DNA from 2 places in the Pseudomonas rhizosphaerae genome. Region 1 is predicted to be linked to the other one. Evidence: predicted binding sites of a transcription regulator. Region 1 holds the regulator's gene; the other holds the start of a gene.
What was found. Region 1 encodes FliA, which starts transcription of late flagellar genes. Its sites were predicted from a motif close to CTAAAGTTTNNNNNNNNNNNGCCGNTAA; they were not measured.
Positions count from the first base shown of each region.

Region 1 (14,372 bases):
TGGCGGTGATGGTCGCCGGGTGCGGCGCGCTGCTGGCGTTCGGCGGCCACCTGGCGCAGAGCCTGCTCGAACTGATGCGCAGCAACTTCACCTTGAGTCGCGAGGTGCTGCTCGACGAACGCTACATGGGCATCTTTCTGCTGCAGTCGGGCAAGGTGGCGATCCTGGCCACCCAGCCGATTCTGGTGACGATGCTGCTGGCGGCGTTGATCGGCCCGGTCGCGCTCGGCGGTTGGTTGTTCGCGGCCAGTTCCATGGCACCCAAGTTCAGCCGCATGAACCCGGCCGCCGGACTCAAGCGCATGTTCTCCATGCACGCGCTGACCGAGTTGCTGAAGGCGCTGGCCAAGTTCGCCATCATTCTCATCGTGGCCATCGTGGTGCTGGCCAAGGACCGTCCCGCCTTGCTGGCCATTGCCAACGAGCCACTGGAAATGGCGATCATCCACAGCGTGCAGCTGGTGGGGTGGAGCGCCCTGTGGATGTCGTGCGGGCTGGCGTTGATTGCCGCCGTGGACGTGCCGTTCCAGCTGTACAGCAGCAAGCAGAAGCTGATGATGACCAAGCAGGAGGTCAAGGACGAGCACAAGGATTCCGAAGGCCGGCCCGAGGTGAAGGGCCGGGTGCGCCAGTTGCAACGCGAGATGTCCCAGCGACGGATGATGACGGCCATTCCCGAGGCGGACGTGATCATCACTAACCCGACCCACTACGCAGTGGCGCTCAAATACGACCCGGAGAAAGGCAATGCGCCGGTGCTGCTGGCCAAGGGCTCGGACTTCATTGCCTTGAAGATTCGCGAGATCGGCAACGAGCACCGTATCCAGGTGCTGGAATCGCCGGCATTGGCGCGCTCGATCTTCTATTCCACGGAGATCGAGCAGCAGATTCCGGCAGGGTTGTACCTGGCGGTGGCCCAGGTGCTGGCTTATGTCTACCAGATTCGCCAATACCAGGCGGGGCGAGGCAAGCGGCCGGATCCGCTGCATGACCTGCCGATCCCACCGGATTTGCAGCGAGACAGCTAGTGCGTGTCGGACTTTTCGCGGCCGATGACCGCTCCCACAGATGCCCCCCTTGTGGGAGCGGTCATTGGCCGCGAAGGCTGCGCCTCCGATAGAAGGGATTTACTCCATCTCGGCAGCCCCCCAATAATCTTTAACCCCCTCCAACAAAAGTTGGACCCCTTCTTGCACTGCCCCCTGGCAGGACGCCTCGCGCGTCAAAAGTTCGCTTGGGGAAGTGGGGAATGCCGGTGGATCGCTCTCAATTAATCAACACCGCTCGTAGCAACATCGTTGGCCTGGGCCGCGGCAACCTCGGGGTGCCGCTGCTGTTGCTGGTGATGCTGGCGATGATGATGCTGCCGATCCCGGCACTGCTGCTCGACGTCTTCTTCACCTTCAACATCGCCTTGTCCATCGTCGTTCTGCTGGTGTGCGTCTACGCCATGCGGCCGCTGGATTTTGCCGTGTTCCCCACCATCCTGCTGGTGGCCACGCTGCTGCGCCTGGCACTCAACGTAGCGTCGACGCGGGTCATCATGCTCCACGGCCAGGAAGGTCACGCCGCTGCGGGCAAGGTGGTCCAGGCGTTCGGCGAAGTGGTGATCGGCGGTAACTACATCGTTGGTATCGTGGTGTTCGCCATCCTCATGATCATCAACTTCGTGGTGGTCACCAAGGGCGCCGGGCGCATCTCGGAAGTGAGCGCGCGTTTCACCCTGGATGCCATGCCCGGCAAGCAGATGGCCATCGACGCCGACCTCAACGCCGGCCTCATCGATCAGAACCAGGCCAAGGCCCGCCGCAGCGAAGTGGCCGCCGAAGCCGAGTTCTACGGTTCCATGGACGGTGCCAGCAAGTTCGTCCGCGGCGACGCCATCGCCGGTCTGCTGATTCTGTTCATCAACCTCATCGGCGGCATCCTGGTCGGGATGCTGCAGCACAACATGCCGTTCGCCGAGGCGGGCAAAGTCTATGCCCTGTTGACCATCGGTGATGGTCTGGTAGCGCAATTGCCCTCGCTGCTGCTCTCTACCGCAGCGGCGATCATGGTGACCCGCGCCTCGGGCTCCGAGGAAATGGGCAAGCAGATCCAGCGGCAGATGTTCGCTTCGCCCAAGGCGCTGGCCGTCTCTGGCGCGCTGATGGTCATCATGGGCCTGGTGCCCGGCATGCCCCACGTGGCCTTCATCACCCTGGGTGCCGTCGCCGGTGGCGCGGCCTACCTGCTGTGGAAAAAGCAGAACGACGTCAAGGAGCTGGCCCTGGCCGAAGTGCAGCGTCAACAGGAACTGCTGCCGTCGCCGACGCGCACCCAGGAAACCAAGGAGCTGGGCTGGGACGACGTGACGCCCATCGACATGATCGGCCTGGAAGTCGGCTATCGCCTGATTCCTCTGGTGGATCGCAACCAGGGTGGCCAACTCCTGGCGCGGATCAAGGGTGTACGCAAGAAGCTGTCCCAGGACCTGGGCTTCCTGATGCCCACCGTCCATATCCGCGACAACCTCGACCTGGCGCCCAGCGCCTATCGTTTGACGCTCATGGGGGTGATTCTCGCCGAAGCCGAGATCTACCCGGACCGAGAGCTGGCGATCAACCCTGGTCAGGTGTTCGGATCGCTCAACGGCATCACCGCCAAAGATCCGGCGTTTGGTCTGGACGCGGTGTGGATCGATGTCAACCTGCGCAGCCAGGCCCAGTCGCTGGGCTACACCGTGGTCGATGCCAGTACGGTAGTGGCCACGCACTTGAACCAGATCTTGCAGAAGCACGCCCACGAGTTGATCGGTCACGAAGAGGTCCAGCAATTGCTGCAAGTGCTGGCAAAAGGCTCGCCAAAGCTGGCTGAAGAGCTGGTTCCGGGTATCCTTTCGCTGTCTTCGCTGCTCAAGGTGTTGCAGGCGTTGCTGGCCGAACAGGTGCCTGTGCGGGATATCCGCAGCATCGCCGAAGCCATCGCCAACAATGGTCACCGGAGTCAAGATACCGCCGCTCTGGTTCAGGCGGTCAGGGTCGGTTTGTCCCGCGCAATCGTGCAAAGCATTGTAGGCATTGAGTCTGAGCTGCCAGTTATCACCTTGGAGCCAAGGTTGGAACAGATATTGCTCAATAGTCTGCAGAAGGCTGGTCAGGGTCAGGAAGAAGGCGTTTTGCTGGAACCGAGCATGGCGGAGAAGCTGCAACGATCCTTGATCGATGCGGCGCAGCGGCAGGAGATGCAGGGCCAACCGGTGATACTGCTGGTGGCCGGTCCGGTCCGCGCGATGCTCTCGCGCTTCGGGCGCCTGGCGATCCCCAACCTTCATGTACTGGCCTATCAGGAAATCCCTGATAACAAGCAAGTCACCATCGTTGCGACAGTAGGGCCCAACGGCTGAGGTAGTGGGTTATGCAAGTGAAGCGATTTTTCGCCGCCGACATGCGTCAGGCCATGAAATTGGTCCGCGATGAGCTGGGTGCCGACGCTGCCATCATTGGCAACCGTCGCATCGCTGGCGGCGTCGAGCTGACCGCTGCGCTGGACTACAAGCTGTCGGCCCTGGCGCCGCGCGTGCCCAACCTCGAGTTGGAAGAAGAGCTGCGCAAGACCCAGTCGCGCATCGTGTCTGCCCAGGCCGAGCTGAGCACCCGCGGCGAAACCGATGCGGCCACCAACCGTCAACTGGTTGCCGGCCTGCCGCTGACCGCCGCCGAGCCGCTGGTGGAACCGCGTCGCGAAGAGCCCGTGCGTGCCCAGGCCGCGCCGGCGCCACAGCCTGCCGTCGACCAGCGCCTGTTCGATTCCATGCGTTCGGAACTCAACGGCCTGCGTCAGCTGCTCGAAGTGCAGCTGGGCTCTCTGGCCTGGAGCCAACTGCAGGGCAGCAAGCCAGCGCAGGCCAATCTGTGGCGTCGCTTGCAGCGCATCGGCCTGTCCGGCCCGATCGCTCGCGAACTGTTGAACCTGACCAGTGAAATTCATGAGCCCCGGCAGGCATGGCGCATGCTGCTGGCGCACTTGGCGCGTATGATTCGCACGCCGGAAGTCGAACCGCTCGAAGAAGGCGGCGTGATCGCCATGGTCGGTCCTGCCGGCATGGGCAAGACCACCACCCTGGCCAAGCTGGCAGCGCGCTATGTGCTCAAGTACGGCTCCCAGAGCGTGGCGCTGGTGAGCATGGACAGTTTTCGCATCGGTGCCCAGGAGCAGCTCAAGACCCTGGGCCGTATTCTCAATGTTTCGGTGACTCAGGTCGATCCGGGCCAGTCATTGGTACAGGCGCTGGAACCCCTGCTGCGCAAGCGCGTGGTGTTGATCGACACCGCTGGCCTGCAAGCCAGCGATCCGGCACTGCGCATGCAGCTCGAGAGCCTGGCCGGGCGTGGGATCAACGCCCGCAACTACCTGGTGCTGGCAACCACCAGCCAGAAGCAGGTACTCACCGCGGCTTACCACAGTTACAAACGTTGCGGTCTGGCCGGGTGCATCCTGACCAAACTCGATGAAACGGCCTGTCTCGGCGAAGTGCTGAGCCTGGCCATCAGTCAGGAACTGCCGATTGCCTATCTCACCGATGGGCCGCGCATCCCCGACGACTTGCATTTGCCGCGCCGGCACCAGTTGGTCAGCCGCGCGGTCAGCGTGCAAATGCAAGAAGAGCCCAGCGAAGAGGCCATGGCCGATATGTTCGCAGGGCTCTACCACAGCCCCGACAAGCGAGTTGGCTGAGGTGAAGAACGTTAGGCAAGCACAATCTTCCTGCATCGTAGGGTTGCCAGGAAATACTCGAGCAATCGAACTGGCAGCCACTGGTGTGGCCTCGGTCTAGACAAGGTAAAGAACGAACATGGGCAGCATGCATCCCGTACAGGTGATCGCGGTGACCGGCGGCAAAGGTGGCGTCGGCAAGACTAATGTGTCAGTGAACTTGTCCCTGGCGTTGGCCGAGCTCGGCCGCCGGGTCATGTTGCTGGACGCCGACCTTGGCCTGGCCAACGTCGACGTGTTGTTGGGCCTGACCCCCAAGCGCACCCTGGCGGATGTGATCGAAGGCCGCTGCGAACTGCGCGACGTGATGTTGCAGGGCCCTGGCGGAATCCGCGTCGTGCCGGCGGCTTCCGGCACCCAGAGCATGGTCCACCTGACCCCGGCCCAGCATGCCGGTCTGATCCAGGCCTTCAGCGATGTGGGCGACAACCTCGACGTGCTGATCATCGACACGGCCGCCGGCATCGGCGATTCGGTGGTCAGCTTCGTCCGCGCGGCCCAGGAAGTCCTGCTGGTGGTGTGCGACGAGCCCACCTCGATCACTGACGCCTACGCCCTGATCAAGCTGCTCAACCGCGACTACGGCATGAACCGTTTCCGGGTCCTGGCCAACATGGCGCAGAGCCCTCAGGAAGGGCGCAACCTGTTCGCCAAGCTGACCAAGGTGACCGATCGCTTCCTCGACGTTGCCCTGCAGTACGTCGGCGCCGTGCCGTACGACGAGTCGGTGCGCAAGGCCGTACAGAAGCAGCGCGCCGTCTACGAGGCATTTCCCCGCTCCAAATGCTCGCTGGCCTTCAAGGCCATCGCGCAGAAGGTAGACACCTGGCCGTTGCCGGCCAATCCCCGCGGCCACCTGGAGTTCTTCGTCGAACGCCTGGTGCAGCAAACCAGTGCAGGGCCCGTATCATGAGCGCCAGCGGATACCGTATGTACAGCAAGGCGTCGCGCGACTCGCAGCAGCATCAGCTGATCGAGCAATACGCACCGCTGGTCAAGCGCATCGCCTATCACCTGCTGGCGCGACTGCCGGCCAGCGTGCAGGTGGAAGACCTGATCCAGGCCGGCATGATCGGCCTGCTGGAGGTCTCGACCAAATACGATTCGAGCAAGGGCGCCAGTTTCGAGACCTATGCCGGCATTCGTATCCGCGGCGCGATGCTCGACGAAGTGCGCAAGGGTGACTGGGCGCCGCGTTCGGTACACCGCAATACGCGCATGGTCAGCGACGCCATTCGACGAATTGAATCGAAAACCGGCCGCGACGCTAAAGATCACGAGATTGCGGCCGAACTCAATCTGAGTCTGGATGATTACTACGGGATCCTGAACGATACCCTGGGCAGTCGCTTGTTCAGTTTCGACGACCTGCTGCAGGACGGCGAGCACGAGGGCCTGCACGAAGACGGCGCCAGCGGTTCGCTGGAGCCTTCGCGGGATCTGGAGGACGAGCGCTTCCAGGGCGCGCTGGCCGAGGCCATCGCCAACCTGCCCGAGCGGGAAAAGCTGGTCTTGTCGCTGTATTACGACGAAGAGCTGAACCTCAAGGAAATCGGCGAGGTACTGGGTGTCAGCGAGTCGCGCGTCAGCCAGCTGCACAGCCAGTGCGCCGCGCGACTGCGCGGGCGCCTGGGGGAGTGGCGGGCACGCTGAAGTACTGGGTTTCCCAAGCGTTCGGGGCTGGTCTGCAGTGGTAGTGGATGTAATCGGATTCGATTGTTATGCACGTCCAGGGGCTGGGCGTGTTCAAGACTGCTGGAGGTCTAATTGGACAAGAACATGAAAATCCTCATCGTCGACGATTTCTCGACGATGCGGCGCATCATCAAGAATCTGCTGCGTGACCTGGGCTTCACCAACACCGCCGAGGCCGATGATGGCAACACGGCCTTGCCGATGCTGCTCAGCGGTAACTTCGATTTCCTCGTCACCGACTGGAACATGCCCGGCATGTCCGGCATCGACCTGCTGCGCCAGGTGCGTGCCGACGATCGCCTCAAGCACCTGCCGGTGCTCATGGTGACCGCCGAAGCCAAGCGCGAGCAGATCATCGAAGCCGCCCAGGCCGGGGTCAACGGGTATGTGGTCAAGCCTTTCACTGCGCAAGTGCTGAAAGAAAAAATCGAAAAGATTTTCGAGCGCGTCAATAGCTGAATTCTGCAACGGGGGCGCAATGGATCACAAACAAAGCACATTGGGGGACTTCGAGTCGACCCTGAAGAAACACGCCGTGGAGCTGGTGGACAGCCTTGAAAAAGGCCGGTTCGGTGAAGCGGTGCAATTGATCCACGAGCTGAACCAGACCCGCGACCGCGGCCTGTACCAGGAAGTGGGCAAGCTGACGCGCGAGCTGCACAGCGCCATCGTCAGTTTCCAGATCGATCCGAACATTCCCCAGGCCGAAGAAGTTTCGCAGATCACCGATGCGACCGAACGCTTGTCGTATGTGGTGCGCCTGACCGAGAGCGCGGCCAACCGGACGATGGACCTGGTCGAGCAGAGCACGCCGGTGCTCAACACCTTGAGTGCCGAGGCCAGCGCCTTGAGCGTCGACTGGCAGCGCTTCATGCGCCGTGAAGTGGCCGCCGACGAGTTTCGCGAACTGGCGCGCCGGGTCGACGGGTTTCTGACCCGCAGCGAGCAGGGCAATCGGGAAGTGGCCAGCCACCTGAACGATATTGTCCTGGCCCAGGACTACCAAGACCTCACCGGCCAGGTCATCAAGCGCGTCACTGCGCTGGTCACCGAAGTGGAGAGCAACCTGCTCAAACTGGTCCTGATGGCCAGCCAGGTTGATCGCTTCGCCGGCATCCAGCATGACCACGAACAGCTGCGTGCCGAAAAAGATCAAGAAAAACATCCCGCCAAGGGTGAAGGTCCGCAGATCCATGCCGATAAACGTGAAGACGTCGTATCCGGTCAGGACGATGTCGACGATCTGCTGTCCAGTCTGGGCTTCTAGGCCGACGCCTCGCCCGACTGTGTTGACCGTTAATCACGTACTCCAGGGAGCATCCACATGAGCTTCGGCGCCGACGAAGAAATCCTTCAGGATTTCCTGGTAGAGGCCGGCGAAATTCTCGAGCAACTGTCCGAACAACTGGTCGAGCTGGAAAGCCGTCCCGATGATGCCGACTTGCTCAATGCAATTTTTCGCGGTTTTCACACTGTAAAAGGCGGCGCCGGCTTCCTCCAGCTCAACGAGCTGGTGGAGTGCTGCCACATCGCCGAGAACGTCTTCGACATCTTGCGCAAAGGTGAGCGCCGGGTCGATTCCGAACTCATGGACGTGGTGCTCGAAGCACTTGACGCGGTCAACGGCATGTTCTCCGAGGTGCGTGAGCGCGCCCCGGTCACGCCGGCCAGTCCGCAGTTGCTCGATGCCCTTGCGCGTCTGGCCGAACCGGCAGCTGTCGTTGCACCTCCAGCAGCGCCCGTGGCGGTGCCGGTGCCGGTCGCCGCGCCGGCTGCAACGCCCAGCGAAGACATCACCGACGACGAATTCGAGCAACTGCTCGATTCGCTGAACGCAGCCAAGGCGCAGGCCGCAACGCCGATCGCTGCCGCTGTTGCACGCGATGGCGCGGCCAGTGACGAGATCACCGACGACGAATTCGAATCGCTGCTCGATCAGTTGCACGGCAAGGGTCAGTTCGCGGTCGATGCGCTGGCACCGACCGTGACGTCCGAGGCTGCGCCTGGATCTGGACCTGCCAGTGCGGCACCGGTTTCCAGCACGCCCGCCGCACCTGGCGACGAGATCACCGACGACGAGTTCGAGGCGCTGCTCGACCAGCTGCATGGCAAGGGCACGTTCACCTCCGAAGCGGTCAAGGTGCAACCGCCTGCCGAGGTCCCGGCTCCGAAAAGCGACCAGATCACCGACGACGAATTCGAATCACTGCTCGACCAGTTGCATGGCAAGGGCAAGTTCAGCGATGTCGCCAGCGTGCCCGACGCCCAGCCCGTAGCTGCCGCCGCTGCCGTGCCAGTGGCGGCGCCGCGCAAGACCGAGGCAGCGCCTGCGCGTGCTCCGGTGGCCGAGAAGCCGGTCGCCAGCGAGGCCGAGACGACGGTAAGGGTCGACACTGCGCGCCTCGACGAAATCATGAACATGGTGGGCGAGCTGGTGCTGGTGCGTAACCGTCTGGTACGCCTGGGCTCCAACAGCAGCGACGAGGCCATGTCCAAGGCGGTGTCCAACCTGGACGTGGTTACGGCCGACCTGCAGACCGCGGTCATGAAGACCCGCATGCAGCCGATCAAGAAGGTCTTCGGGCGCTTCCCGCGCCTGGTCCGCGACCTGGCCCGGCAATTGAAGAAGGAAATCAACCTTGAGCTGGTCGGTGAAGAAACCGACCTGGACAAGAATCTGGTCGAAGCCCTGGCCGACCCGTTGGTGCACTTGGTGCGCAACGCCGTCGACCATGGCATCGAGACGCCCGAGGAACGCGAGCGCAACGGCAAGGCGCGCGGCGGGCGCGTGGTGTTGTCGGCGGAGCAGGAAGGCGACCACATCCTGTTGTCGATCAGCGACGACGGCAAGGGCATGGACCCTGCGGTCCTGCGCGCCAAGGCCGTGGAAAAGGGCCTGATGGACCGCGACGCGGCCGACCGCCTCAGCGAATCCGACTGCTACAACCTGATTTTCGCGCCGGGCTTCTCCACCAAGACGGAAATTTCCGACGTGTCGGGCCGCGGCGTCGGCATGGACGTGGTCAAGACCAAGATCAGCCAGCTCAACGGCTCGATCAACATTTTCTCGGCCAAGGACCAGGGTTCGAAGATTGTCATCAAGGTGCCGTTGACCTTGGCGATCATGCCCACCCTGATGGTGATGCTGGGCAACCAGGCGTTTGCTTTTCCGCTGGTCAACGTCAACGAGATCTTCCACCTGGACCTCTCGCGCACCAACGTCGTCGACGGTCAGGAAGTGGTCATCGTGCGCGACAAGGCACTGCCCTTGTTCTATCTCAAGCGCTGGCTGGTCAAGTCGGCCGCGCACGAGGAGCAGGGCGAGGGGCACGTGGTCATTCTCACGGTCGGCACCCAGCGCATCGGCTTCGTGGTCGATCAATTGGTTGGCCAGGAAGAAGTGGTGATCAAGCCCTTGGGCAAGATGCTGCAGGGCACGCCCGGCATGTCCGGCGCCACCATCACCGGTGACGGCCGAATCGCCTTGATCCTCGATGTACCGAGCATGCTCAAGCGCTACGCCACGCGGCGTATCTGATCGTAGTGGAGTGTTTATGGCAGTCAAGGTCCTGGTGGTGGATGATTCTGGTTTCTTCCGCCGCCGCGTCTCGGAAATTCTTTCGTCGGACCCCACCATCCAGGTGGTCGGGACCGCCACCAATGGCCGCGAAGCGATCGACCAGGCCCAGGCACTCAAGCCCGATGTAATCACCATGGACTACGAGATGCCGATGATGGACGGCATCACGGCCGTGCGTCATATCATGCAGCGCTGTCCTACCCCGGTATTGATGTTTTCCTCCCTGACCCACGAAGGCGCCCGAGTGACCCTCGACGCCCTCGATGCAGGGGCCGTGGATTACCTGCCAAAGAACTTCGAAGACATTTCTCGCAACCCCGAGAAGGTCAAGCAGATGCTGTGCGAGAAAGTCCACACCCTGTCGCGTAGCAACCGCCGACTGGGCGCGCATGTCGCCGCGCCAGTGCCGACGGCTGCAGCCGGGGCGAGCGCCGCTCCTGTGTCTTCGCGGGCAGCGCCGACGCGCACACCGGCACCAGTCACCCCGGCACGTGCTCCGGCGCCGACGGCCAGCAGCGCGGCACCGCGGCGCAAGCCCTACAAGCTGGTCGCTATCGGTACCTCCACCGGCGGACCAGTGGCGTTGCAGCGGGTATTGACCCAGCTGCCCGCTCATTTTCCGACGCCCATCGTCCTGGTCCAGCACATGCCGGCCGCGTTCACCCGAGCGTTCGCCGAGCGGCTCGACAAGCTGTGCCGAATCACCGTCAAGGAAGCGGAAGACGGTGATGTGCTGCGTCCTGGGCTAGCCTTGCTGGCGCCCGGTGGCAAGCAGATGATGATCGACGGCCGCGGCGCGGTGAAGATTCTCCCGGGTGACGAGCGGCTGAACTACAAGCCATGCGTGGATATCACCTTTGGTTCGGCGGCCAAGTCCTACGGTGACAAGGTGCTGGCGGTGGTACTCACCGGCATGGGCGCCGACGGTCGCGAAGGCGCGCGCCTGCTCAAGCAGGGTGGCAGCCAGGTCTGGGCCCAGGACGAAGCGAGCTGCGTCATCTATGGCATGCCCATGGCCATCGTCAAGGCAGGCCTGGCCGACGCCGTCTACAGCCTCGACGATATCGGTCGGCACCTGGTCGAGGCGTGCGGCTGATGGATGTACTGAGCCTGATCGGGATCATCCTCGCGTTCGTCGCCATCATCGGTGGCAACTTTCTCGAGGGTGGTCACCTGTCGGCTCTGCTCAACGGTCCGGCGGCACTGATCGTGATCGGTGGAACCTTGGCTGCCGCACTCATCCAGTCACCCATGAGCGCGTTCAAGCGGGCCTTGCACAACGTTCGCTGGATCCTCTTTCCGCCCCGTATCGACATGGCCGGCGGTATCGATCGGGTGGTGAACTGGAGCCTGGTGTCGCGCAAGGAAGGTTTGCTGGGGCTGGAAGCCAGCGCCGAAGCGGAACCCGACGACTACGCCCGCAAGGGCTTGCAGCTGCTGGTCGATGGCGCCGAGCCGGCCGCCATCCGTAGCATTCTCGAAGTCGATCTGTACAACCGTGAAACCCGTGACCTGCATGCGGCCAAGGTATTCGAAAGCATGGGCGGCTATGCGCCCACCATCGGGATCATTGGCGCGGTCATGGGGTTGATCCACGTGATGGGCAACCTGGCCGACCCCAGCCAGCTGGGCAATGGCATCGCCGTGGCGTTCGTGGCGACGATCTACGGCGTGGCCAGCGCCAACCTGCTGTTACTGCCCGTGGCCCATAAGCTCAAGGCACTGGCCCAGAGGCAGGCGGCCTACCGGGAAATGCTGCTCGAAGGCTTGCTGTCCATCGCCGAGGGTGAGAACCCGCGCTCCATCGAAACGAAGCTGCAAGGCTACCTCGACTAGGAGAGCATGCCATGGCCCGTCGTCGACGCATTGAAGAGCCGGAAAATCACGAGCGTTGGCTGGTGTCGTACGCCGACTTCATTACCTTGCTGTTTGCGTTCTTCGTGGTGATGTATTCGATCTCGTCGGTCAATGAAGGCAAGTACAAGGTGCTTTCGCAAGCATTGGTCGGGGTGTTCAACGATCCGGACCGCAGTATGAGGCCCATCCCGATTGGCGAGGAACGACCTTTGACGACGCGTGCGGCGCAGCCTCTGGTGACTGACAGCGAGCAAACACAGGCGGCCATCGACGAAGCGGTCGATCCGCTGCAGACCATCGCCAACGATGTGCGCCAGGCATTCGGCGACCTGATCGCTTCGGATCAACTGACCGTGCGCGGCAACGAGCTGTGGATCGAGATCGAACTCAAGTCCAGCCTGCTGTTCGGCAGCGGCGATGCCATGCCCAGCGACATGGCGTTCTCGATCGTCGACAAGGTCGCGACCATTCTCAAGCCGTTCGACAACCCGGTGCATGTCGAGGGTTTCACCGACAACCTGCCCATCAGCACGGCGCAGTACCCGACCAACTGGGAGCTGTCGACCGCTCGCGCGGCGAGCATCGTGCGCATGATGGCCATGGAAGGGATCAATCCACGGCGCATGGCCGCAGTCGGCTATGGCGAATTCCAACCCGTGGCCAGCAACGCCACCGCCGACGGGCGAGGGCGCAACCGTCGGGTGGTGCTGGTGATCTCGCGCAACCTTGATGTGCGTCGCAGCATCACCAGTTCAGGCAGCGCCAATGCGCAGCCGGATGCAGCGTTGCGCCGGGCTGGCACACAAACTGCACTGACGCCGCTAACAGTGCCGTCGGCGGCTGGCTCTGTCAAAAGTCCGCCGCCCGGCCCATCACCCGAAGCCTCACTATCTCGGTAGTGCGCCGTTTTACCGAGGGGAACCACCATCATGAGAGTCTGGGCAGTAGCCAATCAGAAAGGCGGGGTCGGCAAGACCACCACCTCGATCGCCTTGGCGGGTTTGCTGGCCGAGGCAGGCAAGCGTGTGGTTGTGGTCGATCTCGATCCCCACGGTTCGATGACCAGCTATTTCGGACACAACCCGGACGAGCTGGCCCACAGCTGTTTCGACCTGTTCCTGCACAAGGGCGCCGTGCCCGCAGGCCTGGCGCAGCAACTGCTGCTGCCGACCGGTGAGGCCAATGTCTCGCTGCTGCCGTCGAGTACCGCACTGGCCACTCTGGAGCGCCAGCAACCGGGGCAAAGCGGGCTGGGCCTGGTGATCGCCAAGACGCTGGCGCAACTGTGGCAGGATTTCGACTACGCGGTGATCGACAGCCCGCCGTTGCTGGGCGTGCTCATGGTCAATGCATTGGCGGCCAGCCAGCAGCTGGTGATTCCGGTGCAGACCGAGCACTTGGCGGTCAAAGGCCTGGAACGCATGGTCAGTACCTTGACCATGATCAACCGTTCGCGCCGGCAGGCCCTGCCGTACAGCATCATCCCGACCCTGTTCGACCGTCGTACCCAGGCTTCGCTGAGCACCTTGCGCACCCTGCGCGACGACTACCCGCAGCACATATGGCCGGGGTACATCCCGGTGGACACCCGTCTGCGCGATGCCAGCCGGGCCGGACAGACACCCTCGCGCTTCGACGGCAAGAGCCGTGGCGTGGTCGCCTATCGTGCCTTGCTCAAGCATTTGCTGGCCCAACAACTCGTCGCGCAGGTAGCCTGATGAACCGTCCCGTCGACATTGCCCAGCGGCCCCAGGTGGCGTTGCAGTCCTACCTGGACGGCCTGTTGCAAGAAGCCACCGAGGCGTTCGAAGCACATGAGCTCGATCTGGGCCTGGACAGGCTCGACGAGTTCCAGGCTGCCGTTCTCGAAGAGCAGGCACGCGATGCCGTCAGCCTGCAGCCATCACCATTGCCAGGCCCGGTGCCATTGATACCAGCACCGGTGCAGACGTCGACACCCGCGCCCGTTGCCGATCCACAGCCGCAGGCCGAGCCCGCGCTGGTCGCCCCCGTGGTCGAAGTCCATCTGCCGGCCGCCGGCCCGCGGCCGCTGCTGGCCGCACTCGACGGCCGGCCCAGTTGGGCCGACGAGCCGTTCGAGTGCTTGCTGTTCGACGTCGCCGGGTTGACCCTGGCGGTTCCGCTGGTGTGCCTGGGCTCGATCTATGCGCTGGCCGGTCAGACCCTGACGCCGCTGTTCGGCCAACCGGACTGGTTTCTCGGCATCCTGCCCAGCAACAGTGGCAACCTCAAAGTGCTCGATACCGCGCGCTGGGTCATGCCCGATCGCTACCGCGACGATTTTCGCCAGGGTTTGCAGTATGTGATTTCGGTGCAAGGTTACGAGTGGGGCCTGGCCGTGCATCAGGTCAGCCGCTCGTTGCGCCTGGATCCCAGCGAGATCAAGTGGCGCAGCCAGCGCGGCCAGCGGCCCTGGCTGGCAGGAACCGTCATCGAACACATGTGTGCGCTGCTGGACGTCGCC
Region 1 is NZ_CP009533.1:553,213-567,584, forward strand. It holds gene flhB (flagellar biosynthesis protein FlhB) at 1-1,028, shown strand, start outside; gene flhA (flagellar biosynthesis protein FlhA) at 1,256-3,385, shown strand; gene flhF (flagellar biosynthesis GTPase FlhF) at 3,397-4,716, shown strand; gene fleN (flagellar synthesis regulator FleN) at 4,835-5,668, shown strand; gene fliA (RNA polymerase sigma factor FliA) at 5,662-6,408, shown strand; gene LT40_RS02510 (chemotaxis response regulator CheY) at 6,535-6,909, shown strand; gene LT40_RS02515 (protein phosphatase CheZ) at 6,929-7,717, shown strand; gene LT40_RS02520 (chemotaxis protein CheA) at 7,775-9,988, shown strand; gene LT40_RS02525 (protein-glutamate methylesterase/protein-glutamine glutaminase) at 10,005-11,126, shown strand; gene LT40_RS02530 (flagellar motor protein) at 11,126-11,866, shown strand; gene motD (flagellar motor protein MotD) at 11,878-12,786, shown strand; gene LT40_RS02540 (ParA family protein) at 12,817-13,605, shown strand; gene LT40_RS02545 (chemotaxis protein CheW) at 13,605-14,372, shown strand, end outside.

Region 2 (15,988 bases), 650 kb from region 1:
CAATCTGCGGTTTACTAGCCACTTCGTCAAAGGTCGCCGGGTCCAGCGCATCGTCCTGGTCGTCGAGCACTTCAAGCCCGTGGTCATTATCCGGAATGCTGCTGTCTATCAGGCTCAACAGGCTGGACCCGCGCAGGGTCAGCTGGAAATTGTGTCCCGTGCCGCCTTCGCTGTCTGGTCGCTGCTCGATGAACCCTCGTTCTAGCAACAGCTTTTCATAGTCACGGGCTTGGGCCGCCAGCTCGTCAATATGAGCAGGCGTGTCACCCTGCGCCGTGGTCGCCTCTGCGTGGTCCTGGGCATAGCGGTGTGCAGCGAAATCCTGGTTGGCGCCATTCTGCACTTCGTGCAACAGACGCTCGATCAACTGCCAGTCGTAAGTGGTCATCCGGAAGAACCTCCAACACATGAGTGAAAGGGCTTGCCAGGCATGGGACCGGGTGCGTGCGAGGGAGTTGCGGGAAGACGGCTTAGCGGGGTGTTTTGGCAGGTCTGGCCTCCAACGGAGGCAGACCCGCCAGGCGGGTGTTACTCGCTGACGGCAGGCTTGCGGCGCTTGAGCGGCGCCATCCCGTCCTGACTCACCAATGCCGGAGTATCGGCCTTGGGACGGTTGACGCTCTTGCGCTTGGTCGGGCCCTTGGCGACGCTTTTCTTGTCGCCCTTCTTGTCCTTGTCGGTCTTTTTCTTCTTCACGCCGACCGCCTTGCCCGACGCCTTGACCTTCTTCGGTCCGCCGTAGGTCCCCTTCACTTCCTTGATCACGCGACGCTCGAAGGTCTGCTTGAGGTAGCGTTCGATGCTGGACATCAGGTTCCAGTCACCGTGGCAGATCAGGGATATCGCTAGGCCTTCGTTGCCGGCACGGCCGGTGCGGCCGATGCGGTGCACATAGTCATCGCCGCTGCGCGGCATGTCGAAGTTGACTACCAAGTCCAGACCGTCCACATCCAGACCACGCGCCGCCACGTCGGTGGCCACAAGGATCTTCACGCCACCCTGCTTGAGGCGGTCGATGGCCAGCTTGCGATCCTTCTGGTCCTTGTCACCGTGCAGCACGAACGCCTTGTATTCCTGTGCCACCAGCCGCCCGTAGATGCGATCGGCCATGGCCCTGGTATTGGTGAAGACGATGGCTTTCTGGTACGTCTCGTTGGCCAGCAGCCAGTTGAGGATCTGCTCTTTATGGACGTTGTGGTCGGCCGTGACGATCTGCTGGCGAGTCCCCTCGGCCAGTTGGCTGACGTTGTTGATCAGCAGGTGCTCCGGGTCTTTCAGTACCTTGCCGATCATCTCGCGCAGACCCGCACCGCCGGTGGTGGCCGAGAACAGCAGGGTCTGTTCGCGCTGGGCGCACTCCTGGCTCAGGCGCGTCACGTCTTCGGAGAAACCCATGTCGAGCATGCGGTCGGCTTCGTCGAGCACCAGCACTTCGACGTTCTTGAGGTCCAGGTTGCCGGCGTTGAGCTGCTCCAGCAGGCGGCCCGGCGTACCGATGAGGATATCCGGCACCTTGCGCAGCATGGCGGCCTGCACCTTGAAGTCTTCGCCGCCGGTGATCAGGCCAGCCTTGATGAAGGTGAACTGGCTGAAGCGCTCCACTTCCTTCAAGGTCTGCTGCGCCAACTCACGGGTCGGCAGCAGGATCACGGCACGGATGTCCACACGGACCTTGGCCGGACCCATCAAGCGGTTGAGGATCGGCAGCACGAATGCCGCGGTCTTGCCGCTGCCGGTTTGCGCCGTCACCCGCAGGTCGCGCCCTTGCAAGGCCAAAGGAATGGCCGCTACCTGCACCGGCGTCGGCTCGACAAATTTCAGCTCGGCGACGGCTTTGAGCAGGCGTTCATGCAGGGCGAATTGGGAAAACACGGGTGTTACCTCGACGGAGTACATAAATTCGACTGCATAGGGTACCGGTTTGCGGACGATTAGCCGAATTTCTTTACCCGTAACTGGGTAAATTGCATGCAAATCTTTCCAGGCGTGGCGATTGCCCTGCGCAATGGGCTTTAATCCCCGCCCCCTTTTCAACTCGGGAGCTGCACGCCCACCCATGAATATCGAATCGCTCTGGCAACAAACTGTCACCTTCATCACGGGCCTCGACGACCAGCCGGTCCTGCAGGCCGGTGTGTCGCTGTTCCTGCTGCTGATCGCCGCCTTCACCCTGGGCCGCCTGGCACGCTTTCTCACCCTGCACGCGGTCAAGCTGCTCAGTCGCCGCCCTTCGCTGCACTGGCTCACCGACTTCCTGCACAACAAGGTCTTCCATCGCCTGGCGCAGATGACGCCGTCGCTGGTGGTGCAGTTCAGCCTGGGCCTGATCCCGGTGCTGAGCGACAACAGCAAGCACGTCATCGGCAACATCGCCCTGGGCTTCACCATCCTGTTCATGGTGCTGGCCCTGGGCGCCCTGCTCAACGCCCTGCTAGACATCTACGCCCGCACCGAACACGCTCGCACCCGCTCGATCAAGGGCTACGTGCAACTGGCGAAGATGATCCTGTACATCTTCGGCGCGATCATCATCGTCGCTACCTTGATCGACCGCTCGCCGTTGCTGCTGCTGTCCGGCCTGGGTGCCATGTCTGCGGTCATTCTTTTGGTCTACAAGGACACCCTGCTGTCGTTCGTGGCCAGTGTGCAGTTGACCAGCAACGACATGCTACGCGTCGGCGACTGGATCGAAATGCCCCAGGTAGGCGCCGACGGCGATGTCGTCGACATCACCCTGCACACGGTGAAGATCCAGAACTTCGACAAGACCATCGTTTCCATTCCCACCTGGCGGCTGATGAGCGAGTCGTTCAAGAACTGGCGCGGCATGCAGCAGTCCGGCGGCCGGCGCATCAAGCGCGCCCTGAACATCGATGCCAGCGGCGTGCGTTTTCTCGACGAACAGGAACAACTGCGCCTGACCCAGGTGCATCTGCTTAGTGGCTACGTCAGCAGCAAGCAGGCCGAACTCAAGGCCTGGAACGCAGCCCAAGGCGAAGTGGCAGAACTGTCCGCCAACCAGCGCCGCATGACCAACTTGGGCACCTTCCGCGCCTACGCCCTGGCGTACCTCAACGCGCACCCCGACATCCAGCCGAACATGACCTGCATGGTCCGACAGATGGAAGCCACCGCCGAAGGCGTACCCCTGGAAATCTACTGCTTCACCCGCACCACGGCCTGGGCCGAGTACGAGCGGATTCAGGGCGATATCTTCGATTACCTGCTGGCCGTGCTGCCGGAGTTCGGGCTAAGCGTGTACCAGAAGCCCAGCGGCGCGGATTTGCGCGGTGGGTTGGTGGCGGTGACTGCCCACAGTTGAATACCAGTCCCTTGTGGGAGCGGTCCGTGGCCGCGAACCAGGCGCTGCGGTATGCCAGGCACTCCGCGGCGCGCCCTTCGCGGCCTTAAGTGGGAACGGGGCGGGCGGCGAGCCCTCTGCCCGCGAAGAAGGCACCTCCCACATGGAGCCATGCTCATTCCTTCAGAAATCAGATATTCCTGGCAAACGCCTGAAGGCGATAGCCTAACCCGTCGCCTTCGCTCCCTCAGCCAGATCCTCGATAACCGCCTTCGCCATTTCCCCCAGATACAACGCCGGCCACAGCAACGCAGCTACCGAATCCCCCTCCACCGCCTCCAGCAGCGCCTGATTCACGCTCGCCTGCAGCATCGCTGCATATTCGAGCGCCGCATCGGCGGGAACATTGGAGTTGACCAGAAATAACGTGTGCGAGCCGTCGCCGCACCGGGCGAACGAAGTGATACCCAAGGTTTTGCAGTTATGCAGAGTAGTCATGGTGTGATGATCCGTATCGAGTGAGGAATCGACACCCTCTGCCGCCAAGCAGGAAGGGTGGCGAATTGCACAAGGTTGGCGGACCGGGATACGAACCGGCACCTCCGAAGAGGTCCCTGCGCAACCCGCCATGACACGACATCGCGGGCATAAAAAACGCCGCGATGGGTGGGGCGGCGCTTTGCGCCGTATCTCTCAGGCCGCCAAGCCTGGGTCACTGAATGTGCAGCGACGGTGGGGAGGTTAGCTTGAAGGGAGGGTGATCGCAACTTGCGGTGCACTGAGGAGCGGTCCGTGGCCGCGAAACAGGCGCTGCGGTGTGCCAGGCACTACGCGGTGCGCCCTTCGCGGCCAATGACCGCTCCTACGGGGTGCCAGTGCCTTTCTGTAGGAGCGGTCCGTGGCCGCGAAGCAGGCGCCGCGGTGTGCCAGGCACTACGCGGTGCGCCCTTCGCGGCCGATGACCGCTCCCACGGGTGGGCTGAGTGGTTGACCAGAAATGGTTTGTGTGAAAAGACGCGGCGCTCGATGAAGTGATACCGATGGGTACCGTGAAGACAACCACACAGCCGAAATCACGCACCCGATCTCATGTTCACGCGCATGCAGCCGACAAAGCTCAAGGCCAGGGTTGTCCGCGCAATCATTTGACGCCCTCCGCCGCTTGCCCCCTGTCCGATCCGCTGCCCAACAGCGCTACCGCATCACTGGCTCTGTGCTCAGTATTCGCCTACTCACGCCTTGGAACCCTTCGCGTCCATGAACCTGAAATTCAGCCATAAAATCCTGATCGCCGGCTGCAGCATCGTCATCCTGGCGTTTGCATTGTTTACGGTCTACAACGACTACCTTCAGCGCAGTTCCATCCAGCAAAACCTCAGTGCGTCGGTCAAGCAATCGGGCGAACTGACGGCAAGCAGCGTCAAGAACTGGCTCAGCGGTCGGATCCTGGTGATCGAGAACCTGCGCCAGAACATTGCCTACCAGGCAGACAAGGCCGACTACGCCGGGTTGCTGGATCAGCCCGTCATCACCAGCAATTTTCAATTCACCTACATGGGTCAGGCAGACGGCACCTTCACCCAACGCCCCGATACTCAGATGCCTGCGGGCTACGATCCGCGCCAACGGCCCTGGTACAAGGCTGCGGTGAGTGCAGATCAGGTCATGCTCACGCCACCCTATCTGGCCTCGGTCGGTGGCCTGGTTGTCACCGTGGCAGCGCCCGTTAAAAGCCAGGGCCGACTGATGGGCGTGGTCGGCGGCGATCTGAGCCTCGATACATTGGTGCAGATCATCAATTCGGTGGATTTTGGCGGTATCGGCCACGCGTTTCTGGTCAGCGGTGACGGCCAGGTGCTGGTGTCGCCGGACAAGGATCAGGTCATGAAAAACCTGAAAGACGTCTACCCCGGCAACACCCCTCGCATCGAGAAGAATCTGCAGGAAGTCATCCTCAATGGCCAGGAACGACTGCTCTCGTTCACGCCGGTCACGGGGCTGCCTTCGGCGGACTGGTACGTGGGTCTGTCGATCGACAAGGACAAGGCCTACGCGCCGCTGCGCCAGTTCCGTACGTCGGCGCTGATCGCCATGATAGTCGCGGTGATCGCCATTGCGCTGCTGCTGACCCTGCTCATCAACGTCTTGATGCGCCCATTGGTCACCATGGGCCGGGCGATGCGGGATATCGCGCAGGGCGAAGGTGACTTGACGCGTCGCCTGGTCGTTGAAAGCCGCGATGAATTCGGCGAACTCGGTACCTCGTTCAATCAGTTCGTCGAGCGTATCCACGCCTCCATCGGCGAAGTGTCCTCGGCCACCCGCGAAGTACATGCGCTGTCGCAACGCGTGATGCACTCTTCCAACCAGTCGATTGCCGGTTCCGACGAGCAAAGCGCTCGCACCGAGAGCGTTGCCGCTGCAATCAACGAGCTGGGCGCCGCGGCCCAGGAGATTGCGCGCAATGCAGCGCAAGCGTCGCGTCAGGCCAGTGATGCCAGCAGTCAAGCCGACGACGGTCGCCAGGTGATGTCGCGTACCATCGAGGCCATAAGCACCTTGTCCGAGAAAATCAGTCTGTCATGCGAGCAGATCGAGACCCTGAATGCCGGTACCGACAACATTGGCCATATCCTCGACGTGATCAAAGGTATTTCCCAGCAGACCAACCTGCTGGCCTTGAACGCGGCAATCGAGGCGGCGCGGGCAGGTGAAGCCGGCCGCGGATTTGCGGTGGTGGCCGATGAAGTTCGAAATCTGGCGCACCGCACCCAGCAGTCTGCCGAAGAAATCCACAAGATGATCACGACGCTTCAGGTGGGTTCGCGCGAGGCGGTGGTGACGATGAACACCAGCCAGGCTTCCAGCCAGGAAAGCATGGCGGTGGCCAATCAGGCCGGTGACCGCTTGAGCATCGTGACCCAGCGCATCGGCGAGATCGACGGCATGAACCAATCGGTGGCTGCGGCGACCGAGGAGCAGACCTCGGTGGTGGAGGCGCTCAATGTGGACATCAGTCAAATCAACATGCTCAACCAGCAGGGCGTGACCAACCTCACCGAGACGCTGCGCAATTGCGACGCCCTTTCCCAACAAGCCAACCGTTTGAAGCAGTTGGTGGACAGCTTCAAAATCTAACTGTTTTGCCGCAGCGGACAATTGGCCGTGCCCGCTGCTCCTTCAGGCCAATGCTTCATGGGATTTGAAGCTGCGGACCTGATTCAACCTTCAGACTTGGCCTTGTCCTCTCGTTCAGCGGTCGATTGCTGGGTCTCGTTTTTTTCGTCACCGTCCTTCATCCACGGCTTGGCGCTTTGCTGCGCCTTGTCGATCGTCTCGTTGATCTGCTTGGCGGATTCGCTGAAGGTATCGCGCGCTGCCTCGACCAATTGCGTCTTGGATGTTTCGATGACTTTGTTCGCAGCGGTCTCGGCGGCGTCACAGCCCGCAAGAAGAACGGTCAGCGCGACGACGGCCGGGTAAACGATCAGTCTGGACGGCATGGAAACCTCTATAGGAAATTGGACTGCGCCAGATCATACCGTTGCCCGTTTTGGCCGAAGTAGGGATTCTGAGTCAAGGTGTTTCTTAGTGGAGCTCGTCCGCCCAGCGGGCTTTTGAAGGGACTGGTATGACACCCCCGCAGGACGCCGAAGACTCCATATGGGAGCGGGGTGTGACCGCAAAGAGCACGCCGCAGTGTGTCGGGAACTGCGCGGTGAACCCTTCGCGGCCAATGACCGCTCCTACACTGGACTCACGACTGCTTGGACGCAGGTATCAGAAGCGAAAGGCCTGACGGCCGATCAATAGCCACTCGCCATTCTGTTTCTGCCAGATCTGAAAGTTTTCGATTTCAGTAGGCACGACTTTTCCGCTGTTCACAGCCTGAGCCGAAAAATGATTGCGCACCAAAGCGACATCCCCGGACAGGGTGATCTTCTGGTTGAGCATTTTCAGCTCGTTAAAGGCGCTTTTACCGGTTTCGATGTCGGCGATAAACGCTCGCTTGTCTTGAATGTTGCCACTCGAATGACCATAGGTCAGATTCTCGGCCGTCAGTGCATTGAGTTGCGCAATATCCTTGTGCCACATGGCCTGCGTCAGCCTATCCACGGCAGCGGCGACATCAGTTTCATCGGGGGATGCAGCAGCCACGTAGCCCGTGAACAGGCACAGGAAACCCACTAGTAGTGTCAGCTTTTTCATGCACAGATCCTTTTGTTGTAATTGTAGGATACGAAAAGAAGAAGTCGCAGATGACCGTGCTTGTCCGTCATCATACAACAATCGCGATTCTGCCTGTCGTCTGCGCGAAATTGCAACTATTAGTAAATGACGGTGGCGGATCAGGAATCGACCTGCATTACCGACGAAGTATTCGGTGTCACCGGCGGCAATCCACTGCCCTGATCCTTGCGCTGGAATGGGCATCGCCTACGGCACGCCCGCCCTCCTCTTTCAATACGCCATGGACAGACTCAAGGTCACCTGAGGCACCACGCTGTCGGTCTCTCCATCCGGGCCGCTGAGTTCACGCAGGGTGCCATCGCGGTAGATGGCCAGGGCCTCGGCGCGGGCGCTCCAGCGGGTTTCGCTCCACTGGAAAGGCTGCTCGAGTGCCAGACCTGTGCGGGCGTACAGGCGGTCGCCAGAATCAGGACCATAGAAACCGTTCCAGCCGACCCCGACGGCACTGGGAAAACTCAAGCGTAAGCCTGCATCGCTCAAATCCACACCTGGCTCCAGACTGCCCTGTGTATACAAGCCGCTGTCGCCTTGAGTGCGGCTGGTGACTGCCAGCCCCGGTCGCCAGGCACCAAATCCCGTTTCAGCCTGGTAAGCCATGGTGAAGCTCGCCTCCTGGGTGGTGGCGGCGACATCGTTGGGGCTGGTCTTGACGGTATAGACGAAGCCCAGTCGCAGCCCCTCGCTGGGCGAAACCACCAGGCCCAGCAGGTTGTTGCTTTCGTACCAGCGTCGCGGGCTCACCGTTTCGTCGCTCGACGGGCTATGGAAACCGTTGCTGGTGCTGAACACCAGCCAGGCGTCGGCGCTGCCGTCGGCGGCCTGGTGCAGGTCCAGCGCGAAGCCGGCCTGGGCGTGCAGTGGAATGCGACCCAGGCTGGCCGCGTCATCGTCGTAGTTGCCGCGGGAGAAGTCGCCGTTGCGCGCATCGATGCTCAGTTGCGGGTGAAAGCGACCGGACGTCTCGCCGATGTCGACACTGCCCAGTGCGGCATCTTCGGTTTCGATGGACGGCACGCTGCGCGTTGCAGCCAAGCTGGGTTGCATGACAGCCGCCAGCGCGGCGGCGAGCAGAGTAAGGCGAGGTACGGTGGGCATGCGCGGAAGCTCGGTGAGGAAGGTCGCTGTATAGACTGCGCACGGTTGGGAAAGTACCGACAAACACCGCCCGTTCATGCCCTTTGCGCCATTCGGACTCACCGTTTGTCTGGTCGTTGGTATACCGCATTCAGCTTTACCGTTCGTCGCCGATAGGTAGGAAGCAGCCTAAAACCCATTCGAAGAAAACACGCTGCACGCCTTGCCCTTTTCTGCCGACCAACACTTATAAATCCAGCGGAATATTCCATGAACATCAAACAGAAATTGACCTGGGGCTTTGCGGTCATCGCGTGTCTCCCGGTGATCGTGGTCGCCGTGCTTGTCGTCTTCAACCTGCGTGAAGCCGCCAGGGCTGAGTTCGTTGACAGCAGCGGCCGCGAGATTCGTCAGATCGACAATGGAATAAAGCAGTTTTTCGACGGCATCAGCCAGAACGTCGAATACCTCGCCAAGGACCCTCGCATCGTGGCTGCTCGGGATCTGAAGAACTATTCAGGCGCCGACGCGCCGCAAATTCCCCTGACCGAGAACAATCAGCGCCTGCTCGAGATCTTCGATGGCTTTGCCAAGACCCACCCAAGCACGGCCTACCTGTCCATGGGAATGAGTGATGGCGGTTACGCCAGCTGGCCCAACGACCCCAAGATCGCCAACTACGATCCGCGCCAGCGGCCCTGGTACAAAGCCGCGATGGCGGCGCCTGGCACCACGGTTCGCACCGATGCCTACTACTGGGCGGCGGACGATGTGTCGCTGATCGGCACGGTGCACAGCGTCACCGACACTGCTGGCCAGGTGGTCGGCGTGGTTGGCCTGGATGTGTCGCTCAAGCAGATGACCGAGCTGGTGAAGAACATCAAGCTGGGTAACAGCGGTTACCTGATGCTGATCGAGGCCAACGGCAACGTGTTGGTGGATGCCCGCGATGCACAACACAACTTCAAGCCGCTGGCCGAGCTTGGCGGCAACTATGCCGAGCTGGCCAGGCATGGCGACGGTGCGACCCAGATCGAGATCGACGGCAAGGTCTACATGGCCAATATCGTCAGCTCATCTGGCCTGGGCTGGCGTTTCATCGGCCTGATCGAGCGCGAAGAAGTGATGGCTCAGGCTTCTAACCTGACGTGGCTGATCGCGGCCATCGCCGCCGTTCTGGCCGTGGTGTTCGCCATCGTGGGTGCGAGCTTCGCCGGGGTCATCGTGCGGCCGATCCGTGGCGTCGCCAATGGTCTGCAGGAGATCGCCGAAGGCGAAGGCGACCTGACGCGTCAGCTCAAGGTCCAGGGCAAGGATGAAACGGCGGCGCTGGCGGGCTGGTTCAATCAGTTCGTCGGGATGATTGCCCAGTTGGTGCAGCGCATCGGTACTGCATCTTCCGATCTGCAGGCGGCGGCTGCCGATACCCATGAAGTGGCGCGCCACATGGACGAAGTCGCTGGTCGCCAGCGCGAAGCGGTGGAACTGGTGAGCACGGCGTTCAACGAAATGGTCGCCACCGCCAACGAAGTGGCGCGTTCCTGCGGCCAGGCGGCAACCAGCGCCGACAACGGCTATCAGGAAGTCCATGACGGCCAGCAGCGCATCGGCGAAGCGACCACCTGCGTCCTCAAGCTGAGTTCGGAGCTGCAGCAATCCACCGAAACCATGCAACTGCTGCAACAAGACAGCAAGAACATCAACAGCATTCTGGACACCATTCGCTCCATCGCCGAGCAGACCAACCTGCTCGCCCTCAATGCTGCCATCGAGGCGGCCCGCGCCGGCGATCAGGGTCGCGGGTTTGCGGTGGTCGCCGACGAGGTGCGCGCGCTGGCCCGTCGTACCGCCGATTCAACCGGGGAGATCGATGGCCTGTTGGGTAATCTGGCCCGTCGGACGCAGGTCATCACTCAGCAGATGCAGGGCAGCCTGCAAGTGTCTCAAGACAGCGTCGAGTGCATCCAGCAAGCGCGGGACAGCTTCGACAAGATACGCACGTCGGTCGATTCGATACGCGACCAGAACAACCAGATCGCCACGGCCGCCGAGGAGCAGCACCAGGTGGCCGAGGAGATCAACCGGCACATCGCGCAGATCCATGCCGATGCCCAACTGGTTGAAGAGTACGCGCACACGGCGCAGTCGGGATCGGGGCGTCTGACCGACATTTCCGGGAACCTGCGGGGCCTGGTGGGGCGCTTCAAGGTGTGACGCCGAAAATCCGCAGCGCCTTCTTCGCGGCCACAGACCGCTCCCACGCAAAGGCATGCCACCCCGTGGGAGCGGTCATTGGCCGCGAAGGCTGAACCGCTCAACACCTGACACCCCGCAGCGTCCGACCTCACAGACAGTCAGAACCCGACCGTTGCGGAAACCAGATAGGTTCTTGGGGTAGCAAGGGTCAAACCGGGTTCGCTGTCGTCGGAAGCGCCGGCCGAGGCCCAGTAGCGTTTGTCCAGGACGTTTTCGACATTAGCCCGCAGGGTAACCGCCTTGCCCTGCACCTTGAACGCATACCGGGCACCCACATCGAAGCGCTCCCAGCTGTCGATTTCCTTGCTGTTGGCCTGATCCAGGTATTGCGAGCTGGAATAGATACCGCGCCCGGTAAGGGTCAAACCCGGCAATGCCGGAACGTCCCACTCCGCACCCAGGTTGACATTGAGTTCGGGCGTGGCCGGTGCGCGGTTGCCATCGAAGGCCCCTGCGCTGGTGCCGGTCAACTCGCTATCGATGTACATCACCCCGCCCAGCAGGCGCACGCCCGGCAGTGGTTCACCGAACACGCTCAACTCCACGCCATTGTTCTCCCGCTTGCCATTGGGGCCGAAAGTGCGGGTGAGCGCGTTGGTCTCGTACGCCGGTTGTTTGATGCGAAATGCTGCAGCGGTAATAGCCAGGCTGCCGAGGTCGTACTTGGCGCCCACCTCGACCTGACGACTGATGAAGGGCGGGAAGATCTCGTCTTCGTTGATCGACGTGGAAGGGGCAATCTTGCCCTGGCTCAGGCCTTCCAAATAGTTGGCGTACACCGACAGCTCGTCGGTGAGTTTGTAGAGCACTCCCGCCGAAGGCGACAGCTTCTCTTCGTCATAGCCCGTATCGCCCCTCACGCCGTCGCTCCAGTCATCGACCTTGACCCGCTGCCAGCGCGCGCCCAAGGTCAACAACAGCCGGTCATCGAAGAACCCGAGGGTGTCGGACAACGCCACGCCGTCGAAACGGTTCTCGGTGTAGACCTCAGGGTCCTGCCGCGTGGGGTTGGCAGGCGTCGGCGTTGCAGTCGGCGCGTACAGGTTGCTGCGCCCCCTGGCATAGCGAGCGCCACCATTGGTGAAGTCCATGTAGAAATGACTGGCAGCCAGGTTCACCTCATGGCTGACGGGGCCGGTCTGGAACCAGTTGCGCACGCCCACCGTGGCCGTTCGCACGCTCTCGTCGCGGGTGAAGTCGCGGGGCAGCACATCGAAATCACCGGCGTCGTTGGTGACCGATACGTTGTGCCGCAGGAAATCATGATTGCTCTCGCGGGCGCCGATGCTGCCGTACACCATGACCGAATCGCTGAGATCATACTCACCATTGAAAGCCCCGAAGGTGTCCTCGGTACGTGCCTTGCTCCACCCTTGCGCATAGTTGTCGCGCACATGGTTGGCACCGGGCACGCGCGCGTTGGCTCCGACCTGGACACGCTCCTGCGGCGCATCGGTATCACGCTCGGTATGCCCCACATCGGCAGACAAGCGCAGGCGCTCGCCGCGGAAATCCAGGCCGAGCACGGCCATCTGCCGGTCCACGCTCTGCTCGTCCCACGTGGTATCACCGGCCTGCTTCACCGCGTTGAGGCGGATGCCGAACCGGTTGTCTTCGCCAAAACGTCGGCCGACATCCACCGCGCCCCCGGCCTGGCTGTCGGACGCGTAGCTGGCGGTGAACTCGTTGATCGGTGCATCGGTGGCGCGCTTGGGCACCACATTGATGCCGCCGCCGACGCTGCCCCGCGGGGAGATGCCATTGATCAACTGGCTGGGCCCACGGAGGATATCCACCCGCTCGGCCATCTCCATGTCGATGGAGTACGTGGGCAGTATTCCGTACAGCCCGTTGTACGACACATCGCTGTTGAACAGGCTGAAGCCGCGGATGGTGAACTGCTCGAAACGCCCGCCGGCCGGGTTGGTGGTACGCACAGCCGGGTCGCTGGCCACCAGATCGCCCAATGTACGAGCCTGCTGATTCTTCGCGGTTTCACTGGTGTAGGTGGTCATGCTGAACGGCGTGTCCATGAAGTCACGTGCCCCCAGCAGACCCTGCGAACTGCGGCGCGCCACTTGGCCTCCTGCGTAGGACTCGCCCGCGACATTGCCCTGCGCCGCACCGGTCACGGTGGTGGGCGTGATCTCCAGCACGTCGGCACCCTGAGGCGCAGCCACCAGGGTATAGGCATCCTGCCCCACTGCCTGCAGGCGCAGACCGCTACCAGCGAGCAACTGGGCAAAACCGCCTTCCACGCTGTACTCGCCGACCAGACCGGCGCTCTGCCGACCGTTGACCAACGCGGGCGCGACCGAGAGGCTAACGCCCGCCTGGCTGGCAAAGCGGATCAACGAGGCGGCGAGCTCACCTCGGGGTACGTTGTAGACACGCGCCGTGTCGTCGGCAAGCGCCGTTTGCAGGGGCAACGGCGCAATGCCGAGCAACAGGCTCAGAGGCAAGGCGCGCACGTAGCGCGTCGAGGGTTTGCGGCTATCACGGGGAAACGAACGAGGGGGCCGTGGGGGCATGGCTAGAGGCTCTGTGAGTGTACTTACCTTTCCATGACACGCGAGTGCGAAAAAGGGGACAGGCGCTACGTGGTTTTTTCTCGTGGCACCAGCGTGGCCCAATAGCGCGTGCGCCATTGGACCTGCAGCGGCAGGCTGACCGCCAGCAGGTTCAGCACCTGGTCGGGGTCATCGAGGCGGAAACTGCCGGTTACCCGCAAATCTTCCAGTTCAGGTTGCCAGCGCAGGATGCCGGGACGATAGCGGTCCAGTTCCCGCAGGAAATCGCCCAAGGGCTCGTTCAAGGCGACCAGCACCCCGTCGCGCCAGCCCGGTTGACGTGGGTCGAAGCGTTCGACCGGACCGGTCCCTGTGCTGGTCAGCCGCACTTGTTGGCCCGCAAGCAGGGTCAGGGGCGCAAAGCCTGTGGGTCGAACGTGCGCAGATCCTGCAAGGACCGACAACTGACAGCGACCGTTGCCGTAGCGCACATTGATCTCGCCGCTATTGAGTTTCACGTGGCCAAGCGCGGTGTGGATAGCGAACGGCGTGGCATTGGCCAGACGCAGGCCAATTTCGCCGCGCAGCAGGGTCAACCGTCGTTGCCCAGCGTCTATGTCGACCGCCGTGGCAGTGTTGATCTGCAACACGCTGCCATCGGCCAAGGTCAGTCGGCGTCGCTCGCCGGTGTCGGTGGCCACGTCGGCGCGCCAGGCATCGGTGGGCAGCTCACGCGCAACCCACAAGCCGGCCGGCATCGCCACGGCCAAGCCCAACAGGCTTTTCATCACGGTGCGGCGGCTCGGGGCTGGTCGATCCAGGCTGGCCATGGCCACCGCTGGCGGTAAACTCTGAAACCGGCCTTTGAGCGCCGACACCCTGCGCCACGCCGACTCATGGGCCTCACTGGCTTCGCGCCAGCGTTGCAGGCGAGCCAGGTCCTGCTCGGTGACGGCGCCAGACTCCATGCACACCCACCAGCGCGCCGCCGATCGGGCAGCCTGGCGGGCTTCGTCGCTCGGCTCGAGGCTTAGCACAGATCGGCCAACAGGCAGTGCTCGTAGGCCTGGGCCATGTAGCGCTTGACGCTGCGCTCGGTGACCTTCAAGCGTTCGGCGATTTCCCGGTAGCCCAGCCCTTCGAGCTGGCTAAGCAAAAAGGCCCGGCGGACTTTGGCCGGTAGGCCATCAAGCAATTGATCCAGGGCGTGCAGGGTTTCCAGCACCTGCCAGCGCTGTTCCGGCGAGGAGGCGACATTGGCGGGCAAGGTGGCAAGCGCATCAAGATAAGCCTGTTCCAGACTGCGCCGACGGTAGAAATTCACCAGCAGGCGTTTGCCGACCGTCTTGAGGTAGGCGCGAGGCTCCTGCAGCTCGGCAATGGACTGGGAGCTGGCCAACACTCGAATGAACGTATCCTGGCTCAGGTCCGCGGCATCCCAGGCACTGCCCAGGCGCCGGCCGAGCCAGTGCTCCAGCCAGCTGCGATTGTCGCGATAGAGCGTCTCGAACGCCCGAACGTCCGCCCCCGCAGGCTCGACCATCATCGGCACCCTGTCAGATGTAAATGAGATCGATTGTATTTTAAAAAGGGTTTGCAGCGGAACCGTTACTTGCGCCCTCGATGCTGCATTCGCCCACCACGCACCCCCTGTAGCAGCGGCGCGAGCCGCGTCCGGGATCGGCGCGGTATTACTGACCAATCAACCCGAGATAGGCGCCGACTGAACCCGCCGATACGTCGTGTGCCAACACAACAGCAAACCCGCCCCCGCCATCAGCGCGCCGACGATGCCGATGTTGGCCACGCCCAACTGGGTGATCACCACACTGCCCAGCAACGCCCCACCGCCGATGCCGACGTTGTAGATCCCTGAATGCAGCGCCATGGCCACGTCCGTGGCATCCGGCGCCAGCTCCAGCACCTTGGACTGCATCGCCAGACTGAAGCACATGATCGAAATACCCCACACCACGCTCACCCCACCCAGATAGGTAGCGTAACGCGCCAATGGCAACAACAGCATCAGGCAGAGCGCCAGCAACGCGATCGATGCCACCATGAAGCCACGCGGATAGCGACCGCTGTAGCGGCTGAACACCACCGAACCGATCACCCCGGCGCCGCCGAACAGTAACAGCAGGGTCGTGGTCATTTCCCCGCTCATCTGCGCCGCGGCTTGCACGAACGGCTCGATGTAGCTGTACGCCGTGTACTGCGCGGTGATCACCAGTGCAGTCGTTACATACAGGGCGACCAATACCGGGCGTTTGAGCAACATGGGCAGGCTGCGCAGCGATCCGGAATTCTGGCTCGGCAATGCGGGCAGGCTTTTTGCCAACCACAGCCCTACTGCCGTGGCCACCACGCCAATGCCAACGAAGGTGGTGCGCCAGCCCAGCGCTTCACCGACTACCCGCCCCAACGGCACACCCAGCACCATGGCCAGGCACGTACCAGTGGCGAGCAGACCCAGGGCCTGAGTGTGCTTGCCCGGTGGCGCCAGCCGCACCGCCAGCGATGCGGTGATCGACCAGAACAAGGCGTGGGCAAAGGCGATGCCGATACGACTGGCCAGCAGCACCCCATAGCTCCA
Region 2 is NZ_CP009533.1:1,198,855-1,214,842, reverse strand. It holds gene LT40_RS05525 (hypothetical protein) at 1-388, opposite strand, end outside; gene LT40_RS05520 (DEAD/DEAH box helicase) at 529-1,872, opposite strand; gene LT40_RS05515 (mechanosensitive ion channel family protein) at 2,057-3,322, shown strand; gene LT40_RS05510 (DUF3077 domain-containing protein) at 3,527-3,799, opposite strand; partial or broken gene LT40_RS21965 (HAMP domain-containing protein) at 4,559-5,584, shown strand; gene LT40_RS21960 (methyl-accepting chemotaxis protein) at 5,654-6,439, shown strand; gene LT40_RS05500 (hypothetical protein) at 6,523-6,804, opposite strand; gene LT40_RS05495 (nuclear transport factor 2 family protein) at 7,082-7,510, opposite strand; gene LT40_RS05490 (hypothetical protein) at 7,763-8,647, opposite strand; gene LT40_RS05485 (methyl-accepting chemotaxis protein) at 8,897-10,840, shown strand; gene LT40_RS05480 (TonB-dependent receptor) at 10,981-13,413, opposite strand; gene LT40_RS05475 (FecR domain-containing protein) at 13,479-14,429, opposite strand; gene LT40_RS05470 (sigma-70 family RNA polymerase sigma factor) at 14,423-14,935, opposite strand; gene LT40_RS05465 (sugar transporter) at 15,095-15,988, opposite strand, start outside.
Region 2: a site for FliA is predicted at 8,776-8,803, ahead of LT40_RS05485 (methyl-accepting chemotaxis protein). Genes of this name have one in related genera too.